One region of the Pedococcus bigeumensis genome, then DNA from elsewhere that is predicted to be linked to it. Evidence: predicted binding sites of a transcription regulator. Region 1 holds the regulator's gene; the other holds the start of a gene.
What was found. The regulator LexA, encoded in region 1, represses DNA repair genes until DNA is damaged. The targets are predictions, from matches to a motif close to TCGAACANNTGTTCGA.
Positions count from the first base shown of each region.

Region 1 (4,557 bases):
GCGTCGTCGCCCTGAGCACGAGCCGCCGAATTACACCGGCGATGTTCTCCGGGCAAATGGGACAAGACGATCCGCGGTAGGGCACCCTGTCGGAGGCCCCCGACCGGGCCCCTCCCGTCGAGCACCATCTGGCACCCCGCCCGGTCCCCCCAACCCCCGGGAAGTCATGCGACGTCACCTCCGCCGCGCTGCCGCACGTCTCGCCGCGCTCGCCCTCACTGCCAGTGCCGCCATGGCGGTCACGGCCACCGTCGCCGCACCGGCCCACGCCGACACGATGGTCCGGGAGTGCAAGGCGACGAACATCTCCTGCATCGCCTTCTCCGGGTACGCCGGGAAGTCGGTCTGGGGCTACCCGGTCAGCGCCTCGGGCAACAACTGCGTGAACTACGTGGCCTACCGACTGTCGCGCAACGGAGTCGCCCAGCAGAGTGCGATGGGCAACGGCGGAAGCTGGGCAGCCAACGCCACGAAACGCGGCTTCAAGGTCGACAAGACGGCCACCGTGGGCTCGGTGGCGCAGTGGGGTTACGGCAGCGCCTACGCCCCCGGCTACGGACACGTCGGCTACGTCGAGGAGGTGACCTCCGCCTACATCGTCATCTCCGACTCGTCCTACGGCGGCGGCTACTCCTCGCGCTGGCGAGTGCCCCGGGGCGACCGCAACTGGCCCACCAACTTCATCCACTTCAAGGACCAGGCCTACAAGCCCCCACCCTCGGGCAGCTTCATCAAGGTGCGGGAGACCTCGCAGGTCTTCCGCCTCGTCGGCAAGGCCCCGGTCTTCGCGTCCACCTGGACGGCCTTCGGCGGCACCCAGCCGACCTACCTGATCTCGAGCACCTCGCTGGCCACGCTCCCGATGCGACCGGCTGAGGGCACCTTCATCAAGGGCGCCCAGCGCAAGGAGGCATACCGCATCGCGGGCGGCGCTCCGGTCATCGTGACGTCGTGGACGGTCTTCGGCGGCACCAAGCCGACCGTGGTGGTCGACCAGACGGCGATCGACCGGGCCGGCACCGGCGGGGTGTGGAACCACCTCAACGCCGTGCCCGCGGACGGGACCTTCATCAAGACCGGTCAGCGGCAGGAGCCGTACCGGATCAGCGGTGGGGCGCCGATCCCCATCAGCTCCTGGGCCAACGTCGGTGGGTACAAGACCCCCGTCTACGTCGACCAGCTCGCGGTGGACAAGGCTGGATCGGGCGTGAAGTTCAACCACCTGCGCTTCCACCCCAAGGACGGCACCGTCATCACCGCGCTGCCGGGTATCGCGAGCTACAAGGTCACCGCGGGGATGCCGGTCCGCACCACCACGACGTCGTCAGCCGTGGGGGTCGATCAAGTCGCCATCGAGAAGGCGGGCGACACCTCCGCGATCCGGTGGACCCACCTGGCCAAGGCCAGCTGACTCGGTCGGCGCCGTCAGAGGCTGTCCAGCCTGACGTTGCCCGTCTCCCTCAGCCGGGCAACGCTGCCCGGTCCATCAGCGCTCGTGACCAGGTCAGCCGACGCGCGGGATGAGCAGCGTCTGACCCGCGTGGATGTCACTGCCGGTCAGGTCGTTCGCGATCTGGAGCTGGGCCACGGCCTCGGCCATCGGCAGCTGCGGCAGCTGCTGGGTGGCGATCTCGGAGAGGGTCTGGCCCGCGCCGACGGTGGTGGAGTGGTCGATCACCGTGGCGGACGCACCGCCGCTGAACAGGGCGACGGCCAGGGCCACAGCGGCCACGACGACCGTCAGGGTGAGGGCCAACCGCCCGGCCCGGGTGATGCGCACCGGCGTGGCCGGCACCTCGGGCACCGCAGCCCCGGTGGGCACCGAGACCAGCTGCGGGCGAGCCGGGCGAACGGGGACCCGCACCGGTGCGGGGGCGACGTCCCAAGCGACTGCTGCACTCATCTGGTCCTCCATCGTGGCATCTGCATGCCAGCTGGTTGTCGAGTTCATCGAACGGGTGTGCGAAGAACTGCCTAGGTGATTTCTAGCACGCATGTTCGAACGGATCAAGACACGCGTCGAACACATGTTTGGCACAGACGTTCGAAAGTCATACGCTGTGTTCATGCCCCAAGCACATCAGAGGCCACTGACAACGCTCCTTTCACGCCCGGCCCAGCCGCCCCACGCGTGACATCGAGCAGCACCTGACAGCCCCCTGAACCAGCCGCGGCACAGGCGCCCGACCGGCACCAGCACCACCTGAACACCCCGTACCTGCCCCACCTGAAACCCGTACCTGCTCCAGTGAGGAAGCGGCATGAGCGACGACAACGTCAAGGAACTGCCCGACCGTGATCGCGGCGACGGGCTGACCGTCCGGCAGCGCCGCGTGCTCGAGGTGATCCGCAACTCGGTCGACCGCCGTGGCTACCCGCCGAGCCTGCGCGAGATCGGCGAGGCCGTCGGGCTCACCTCCCCCAGCTCGGTCGCCCACCAATTGTCGACGCTCGAGCGCAAGGGCTTCCTGCGTCGCGACCCCAACCGACCGCGCGCCATCGAGGTCGTCTCACCCGACTCCCCCGCCGACATGCGCGGCTACCGCGGCGGCGCCAGCGTCGAGGACGAGACCGCGACCTACGACGAGACCGGCGTCAACGACCAGCGCCCCGAGGCGTCCTACGTGCCGGTGCTGGGTCGCATCGCGGCCGGGGTGCCGATCCTGGCCGAGGAGACCGTCGAGGACGTCTTCCCGCTCCCCCGCCAGATCGTCGGCGAGGGTCAGCTCTTCCTCCTCCAGGTCGTCGGTGACTCGATGATCGAGGCCGCGATCTGCGACGGCGACTGGGTGGTCGTCCGGCAGCAGCCCAGCGCCGACAACGGCGACATCGTGGCCGCGATGCTCGACAACGAGGCCACCGTCAAGACCTTCAAGCGCAAGGACGGCAAGGTGTGGTTGATGCCGCACAACGCCGCCTTCGACCCCATCGACGGAGACCATGCCACCATCCTCGGCAAGGTCACGGCGGTGCTGCGCCGCATCTGACCTCGACCCTCAGGTGCCGGCTGCCCCGTGTGCCGCGGTACGCCTCGTGCGTGCCGCGGCATACGTGTGGGTGGCCGCGGTCGTCAGGTGCTCGTCACTCCCCCAGGGCGTCGAGCAGGTGCGTGACCTTGGTGGCGAAGCGTTCGCCACCATCACCCTCGGCCCACAGCTCCCAGAGCTCGTTGTCGTCGGACTTCAGGGCGCGGTGCAGGGCCTGCGTCGCGAGCTCCTCGAGCCGCTCGTCGACCTCGATCGGGTCCTCGTCGAGCCAGCGCGGCACGTTCCGCTCCCCGATCACGGCCTCGAAGTCGTCGCTGGCGGCCACCACAGCTGCCGCCGCGACGGCCTCGGACATGGTGGGCGCCTCGATGTAGCCGGACGCTCGGACCACCCGGACGAGGGCGGTCTCCACCTTGCGTCGACGCGCGTCCTGTTCCGACTCCTCGAGCTCGTCGAGGAAGTCGAGTGCGTCGTCGTTCTCGAACGGCCCAACTCCGATGGCGCCCATCTCCGAACCTCCACAGCCTGCGACAGGGGTGCATTTCCGAGAGTGCCAAGCAAGGGCCCGATGCGCCAGCCCCAATGTGTCGGGCTCGTCCGTTGGTACCACGCGGTCCCGACGGAACGACCGAGCGCGGCCCCCAGGGGCTACGCCGATATCCCGTTGCCACCGGCCTGCTGCACCCCCATGCTGGCAACAGCAGCTGTCGGCGTGACCGCGCACCCGAGGCAGCCTTGCGAGGGGGGCTCACCGTGGCACGACACCCAGCAGTGGCGGCCAGCACGCTGGCCTTGGCCGTGGTTCTCGCTGGCGGGTGCGCCGGCAAGGAGCCCGACGGATCGGTGGGCGCCGCCCAGGGCCGCGACACGACCACCAGCCGCACCACGACCACCAGTCCGGCGGAGGCAGACCACCCTCGGGGCGTGATCGCCTTCGGTCACTCCGCGCTGACCGGGCTGAGCGCCGATCCAGACCGTCCGCAGGAGAACTCACCGAAGAGCTCGTGGGCCACAGGGACGGACCCTAAGGTGGACAGCGTCTACCTCCGGCTCGTCAAGGTGCGGCCCGAGACCCAGGGGTCGGTCGCGAACACCGCCGAGAACGGTGCGAAGGCGGCCACCTTGCCGGCACAGGCCGAGGCCGCTCTCGACCAGGTCCCGTTCCCAGCCCTGGCGATCGTCCAGACCATCGACAACGACATCCGCTGCGACGGCAGCGACGCCGCCCACCTGCCCGAGTTCCGGGCGTCGGTGCGCGCCGCCGTCGAGACGGTGCACTCCGCCTCACCCAAGACGACCATCCTCGTGGTGAGCAACTTCGGCAGCCCCGCGGGATACGCCAAGGCGCTGGCCAAGGACCCGGTCGCCGTGGCCGGCTTCGCCGACACGGACCCGTGCTCCCCGTTCACCGGCAAGGGGACGATCAACGCCAAGGGTGTCGCCACGCTCACGGCGATCATCGACAGGTACGAGGCGGAGCAGGTCCGCGCGTGCGCCGGGATCCCTGTGTGCCACACCGACGACGGCACGCTCAGCGGCTACACCGAGCGCCTGGAGCTGCTCGCCTCCG
Region 1 is NZ_BAAAQS010000001.1:900,144-904,700, reverse strand. Features, by position in the region: gene ABD262_RS04390 (CHAP domain-containing protein) at 167-1,411, shown strand; gene ABD262_RS04385 (LysM peptidoglycan-binding domain-containing protein) at 1,505-1,903, opposite strand; gene lexA (transcriptional repressor LexA) at 2,262-2,987, shown strand; gene ABD262_RS04375 (DUF4259 domain-containing protein) at 3,082-3,495, opposite strand; gene ABD262_RS04370 (SGNH/GDSL hydrolase family protein) at 3,741-4,557, shown strand, end outside.

Region 2 (4,557 bases), on a different contig from region 1:
CTGCCCTGCGACTCCGGTAGGCGAGCTTGCCCAGCTCGATCCCGATGTCCGTGATCATCCCGGTGACGTGGGTCGTGCGGATCTGGGCTGCCGAGATCTTGGTGATGATGGCGTTCTGCAGACCCATGGTGAAGCAGAGCACGGCAACGAAGACGTGGTCGCGGTGCGCCCACACCAGCCGGTCGGCCAGTGCACCGAAGGCCAGGATGAGTAGCGCCTCGACGACGAGCACGTTCGCGTAACGACCCTGCAGGCCACAACGCCGCCCCCAGTTGAACAGCAGCGCACACGCCATGGCCCCCAGCACGAACGCCCCGATGGCCTCGAGGCCGACCCAGACGAGCGAGAGCGACCCGAGAACGAGATGGTCCGCGACCGATGCGGTCAGGCCGGTCATGTGCGAGGTGTAGACCGACACTGCGACGAACCCGACCGAGTTGAGGGTCCCGGCGATGAGGGCGAGCAGGGCTGCGAGGTACTGGTTCCGGCGGGGGCTGCGGTCGGCGCCCGCCAGGAAGCGCACCCGCCGGGCGACCACCGATCCCCGTCCGAGCCTGGCTGCGGGCACCTCCGGAACGATCACAGCCGGAGAGTACGCCCGGCCTGAGGGGTCAGTCGCGCTGGTGCTCGGGAGCGGCTGCGACGGCCTCCCGGATCACCGCCATCGCCAGCTCCGCCGGGTAGCCCTTGCGGGCGAGCATGCCGGCCAGCCGCCGCTTCTGCACGAGCGGCTCGAGCCCGTGCATGGACCGGAGCTTCTTGGCGACGAGCTGGGCGGCTCGGTCGCGCTCGGCCTCCGGGTCGATCTGGTCGAGGGTCGCCTTGGCCGTCTCGTCGTCCACGCCCTTGGTGCGCAGCTCCCGCGCCAACGCCCGTCTGGCCAGCCCTCGCCCGGCCTGTTGCGACCGGACGAGCATCCCGGCGTAGGCCTCGTCGTCGATCAGGCCCACGTCGGTCATCCGGTCGAGCACGGCCTCGGCGACGTCGTCGGGACAGTTGCGGGTGCGCAGCTTGTCGCGCAGCTGCTGGCGGCTCTTGGGCGACATGGCCAGCTGGCGCAGCACGATCTGGCGGGCCACGTCGTAGGCGTCCGGCTCCCCGTCGCGGGTCTGCAGGTCGGCCTCGGGGTCGCCGGGGATCGGCTGCCACGCCCGGGGTCGCCGGCTCGCCGGCTCACCCGTGGCCGGTGGCGAGGGTTCACGCGTCGCGGCCAGGGCCGCCTCGAAGGCTGCCCTGGCCGCGTCGTGTCGATCAGTCATGTCAATCCGGGTGATGGTTCAGAGCTCAGAACTCAGAACTCGACCGGCACCTCAGGCACCGCTGCGTCAGCCGGCTTGTCGACCTGGGGGCCGATGCCGAGCTTCTCCTTGATCTTCTTCTCGATCTCGTTGCCGAGGTCGGGGTTGTCCTTGAGGAACTGCCGGGCGTTCTCCTTGCCCTGCCCGAGCTGGTCGCCCTCGTAGGTGTACCAGGCACCGGCCTTGCGGACGAAGCCCTGCTCGACCCCCATGTCGATCAGGCCTCCCTCGCGGGAGATGCCCTGTCCGTAGAGGATGTCGAACTCCGCCTGCTTGAACGGCGGGGCCACCTTGTTCTTGACGACCTTGACCCTGGTGCGGTTGCCGACCGGGTCGCTGCCGTCCTTGAGGGTCTCGATCCGACGCACGTCCAGGCGGACCGAGGCGTAGAACTTCAGCGCCTTGCCACCCGTGGTGGTCTCCGGCGAGCCGAACATGACGCCGATCTTCTCGCGGAGCTGGTTGATGAAGATGGCCGTCGTGCCGGTGTTGTTGAGGGCACCGGTGAGCTTGCGCAGCGCCTGCGACATGAGGCGGGCCTGCAGACCCACGTGGCTGTCGCCCATCTCGCCCTCGATCTCGGCGCGCGGCACGAGGGCGGCCACCGAGTCGATGACGATGATGTCGATGGCGCCGGACCGGATCAGCATGTCGGCGATCTCGAGCGCCTGCTCCCCCGTGTCGGGCTGGCTGACCAGCAGGGCGTCGGTGTCGACGCCCAGCTTCTTGGCATAGTCGGGGTCGAGGGCGTGCTCGGCGTCGATGAACGCCGCGATGCCACCGGCGCGCTGGGCGCTGGCCACGGCATGGAGCGCCACCGTCGTCTTGCCCGAGGACTCCGGGCCGTAGATCTCGACCACACGGCCGCGCGGGAGGCCGCCGATGCCGAGCGCGACGTCGAGCGCGATCGACCCGGTGGGGATCACGTCGATCGGGGGGCGGACGTCGTCGCCGAGGCGCATGACCGCGCCCTTGCCGAACGACTTCTCGATCTGTCCCATGACGCTGTCGAGGGACTTTGCCTTCTGGTCCACCGTTGCGGAGTTCGCTCCAGCCATTCTGGCCACCATTCCTTCTTTCGCTTCGAGTCGGGCGCGCCTGCCTTCGACCCTCGGGCAGCTGCTCTGCTTCGGGTCAGACGCTAGGTGTCGGCACCGACAGCCGTCCGGGTCGCACTCACGACCTGTGGACGGTGGCTCTGTGGCAGTTCCACCTGGGGACGAACTTACCGAACACCTGTTCGAAATGCGGCACCCGACACGCGACACGCCGGGAAGGCCGATCGGCTCAGGAGGCTCGGCCCGGCCGGAGCATCGGCGTGTGGGGGATGCCGTCCTCGACGAACCCCCGACCGCTGGGAGCGAAGCCGAACGCGGCATACCAGTCCACGAGGTGCGACTGTGCGTCGAGCACCACGGCCCGCTCCCCTGCCAGGTCCAGCGCGACCTGCACGAGGGCGGCGGCGAGCCCCTGCCTCCGGGCCGGGGCCACCGTGGCGACCCGCCCGATGCGCAGCGCCTCGCCGTCGTCGAGCAGGCGCAGGGTCGCGACCGGCCGGCCGTCGTCCTCGACCCAGAGGTGCCGCGTCAGCGGCTCGAGGTCGCGGCCGTCGAGGTCGAGGTAGGGGCAGTCCTGCTCCACCACGAAGACCTCCGACCGCAGCGCCCACAGCCGGTAGGCCGTCTCCGCGTCGAGGTCGGCGAACCCCGCCACCCGCACCTGGGGCTCGGGCCGCACCTCGGACGAGCGGGTCATGAGAGCAGCAGCTTCTCGAGCCGACGGGCCGTGCCCACGACCCCGACCGCGCCCAGCACCACGAGGTAGGCGACGTGCGCCAGGACACCCCATCCCACCTCGCCCAGCATGAGCGCTCGCTCGAGGGCGACCCCGTGGTAGAGCGGCGTCACGCGCACCACCCACTGCAGCACCGCGGGGTAGGTCGAGAGCGGGAAGAACGTCGCCGAGAACAGGAACATCGGCTGGATGGCGAGGGTGATGTAGTCGAAGTGCACCCAGGACCTCATGAACGTCGTGGCGAACATCCCGAGGGCGGCGAACGCGAAGCCGATGAACACCGCGGCCGGCAGGGCCAGGACCGCCCACCACGAGCCCACCGCCCCGGCCAGCACCGCGACGACGAGGAAGGCCGCGGAGTAGAGCCCGCCCCGGATCAGCGACCAGGCGATCTCGCCGACCGCGATGTCGCGCGGGCCCATCGGCGTGGCCAGCACCGCGTCGTAGAGCTTGGCGTAGCGGAGCTTGAAGAAGACGTTGAAGGTCGAGTCGAAGACGGCACCGTTCATCGCCGAGGCCGCCAGCAGGGCCGGGGCGACGAACTGGGGGTACGTGACCTCGGCGCCCGAGTCGGTCGTGACGGTCTGCACGAGTGCGCCGATGCCGATGCCCAGGGAGAACAGGTAGAACACCGGCTCGGCGAACCCCGTGACCAGCGCGATCCACCCGTGGCGGAACGAGGTGATGTTGCGCTCGACGAGCATGCGGGCCAGACCCGCCCCGGCGGGCATCGGCACCAGGCCGCTCAACCTCGTCGCGGCCGGTCGGCTCGGGCGCGGGGTGGTCTGGGTGCTCACGGGACCAACCTCTTGGCGAAGGAGCGCTCGGCGAGCCACCAGCCGACGGCGACGTAGGTCGCGAGGACCAGCAGGTGGGCCACGAACGGCCCGGCGGTCACCGAGCCCGTGGCCACGTCGCGGCAGGCCTCGACGCCGTGCCACAGCGGCGTGACCCAGGCGATGGGCTGCATCCAGCCGGGCAGCTGCTCGATCGGGAAGAAGGTGCCGGAGAACAGCATCAACGGTGTGACCACCCAGCGGAACAGGATGTTGAAGCCGCTGTCACCCTCCTGACGCGCGGTGAAGGCGAAGATCGGGGTGGTGAAGGCCAGGCCCGTGAGGATGGCGATCGGCAGGCAGAAGACCGCCGAGACCGACCGGAACCCGCCGAAGAGGGCGGCGACCCCCATGAAGATCGTCGTGGCGGTGGTCAGGTGGGCCGCCACCGCGAGGAAGTGGCCGCGCAGCACGTCGCGTACAGACATCGGCGAGGCGAGCATGGCGTGGTAGCCCATGTTCCACTTGATGTAGCCGAGCACCTGGTAGGTCGACTCCCCCATCGCCACCCACATCGTCTGGGTCGCGACGATCGCCGGCACGACGAACTGCAGGTAGGGCAGCCCGTCGACGCCACCCACGCGCTCGTTGACCAGCGACCCCAGCCCGACGCCCATCGCCAGCAGGAA
Region 2 is NZ_BAAAQS010000005.1:56,360-60,916, forward strand. Features, by position in the region: gene ABD262_RS15970 (YoaK family protein) at 1-583, opposite strand, end outside; gene ABD262_RS15975 (regulatory protein RecX) at 612-1,259, opposite strand; gene recA (recombinase RecA) at 1,292-2,356, opposite strand; gene ABD262_RS15985 (GNAT family N-acetyltransferase) at 2,586-3,053, opposite strand; gene ABD262_RS15990 (ABC transporter permease) at 3,050-3,889, opposite strand; gene ABD262_RS15995 (ABC transporter permease) at 3,886-4,557, opposite strand, start outside.
Region 2: recA (recombinase RecA) is a predicted target of LexA. The motif match lies at 2,527-2,542, and genes of this name have one in related genera.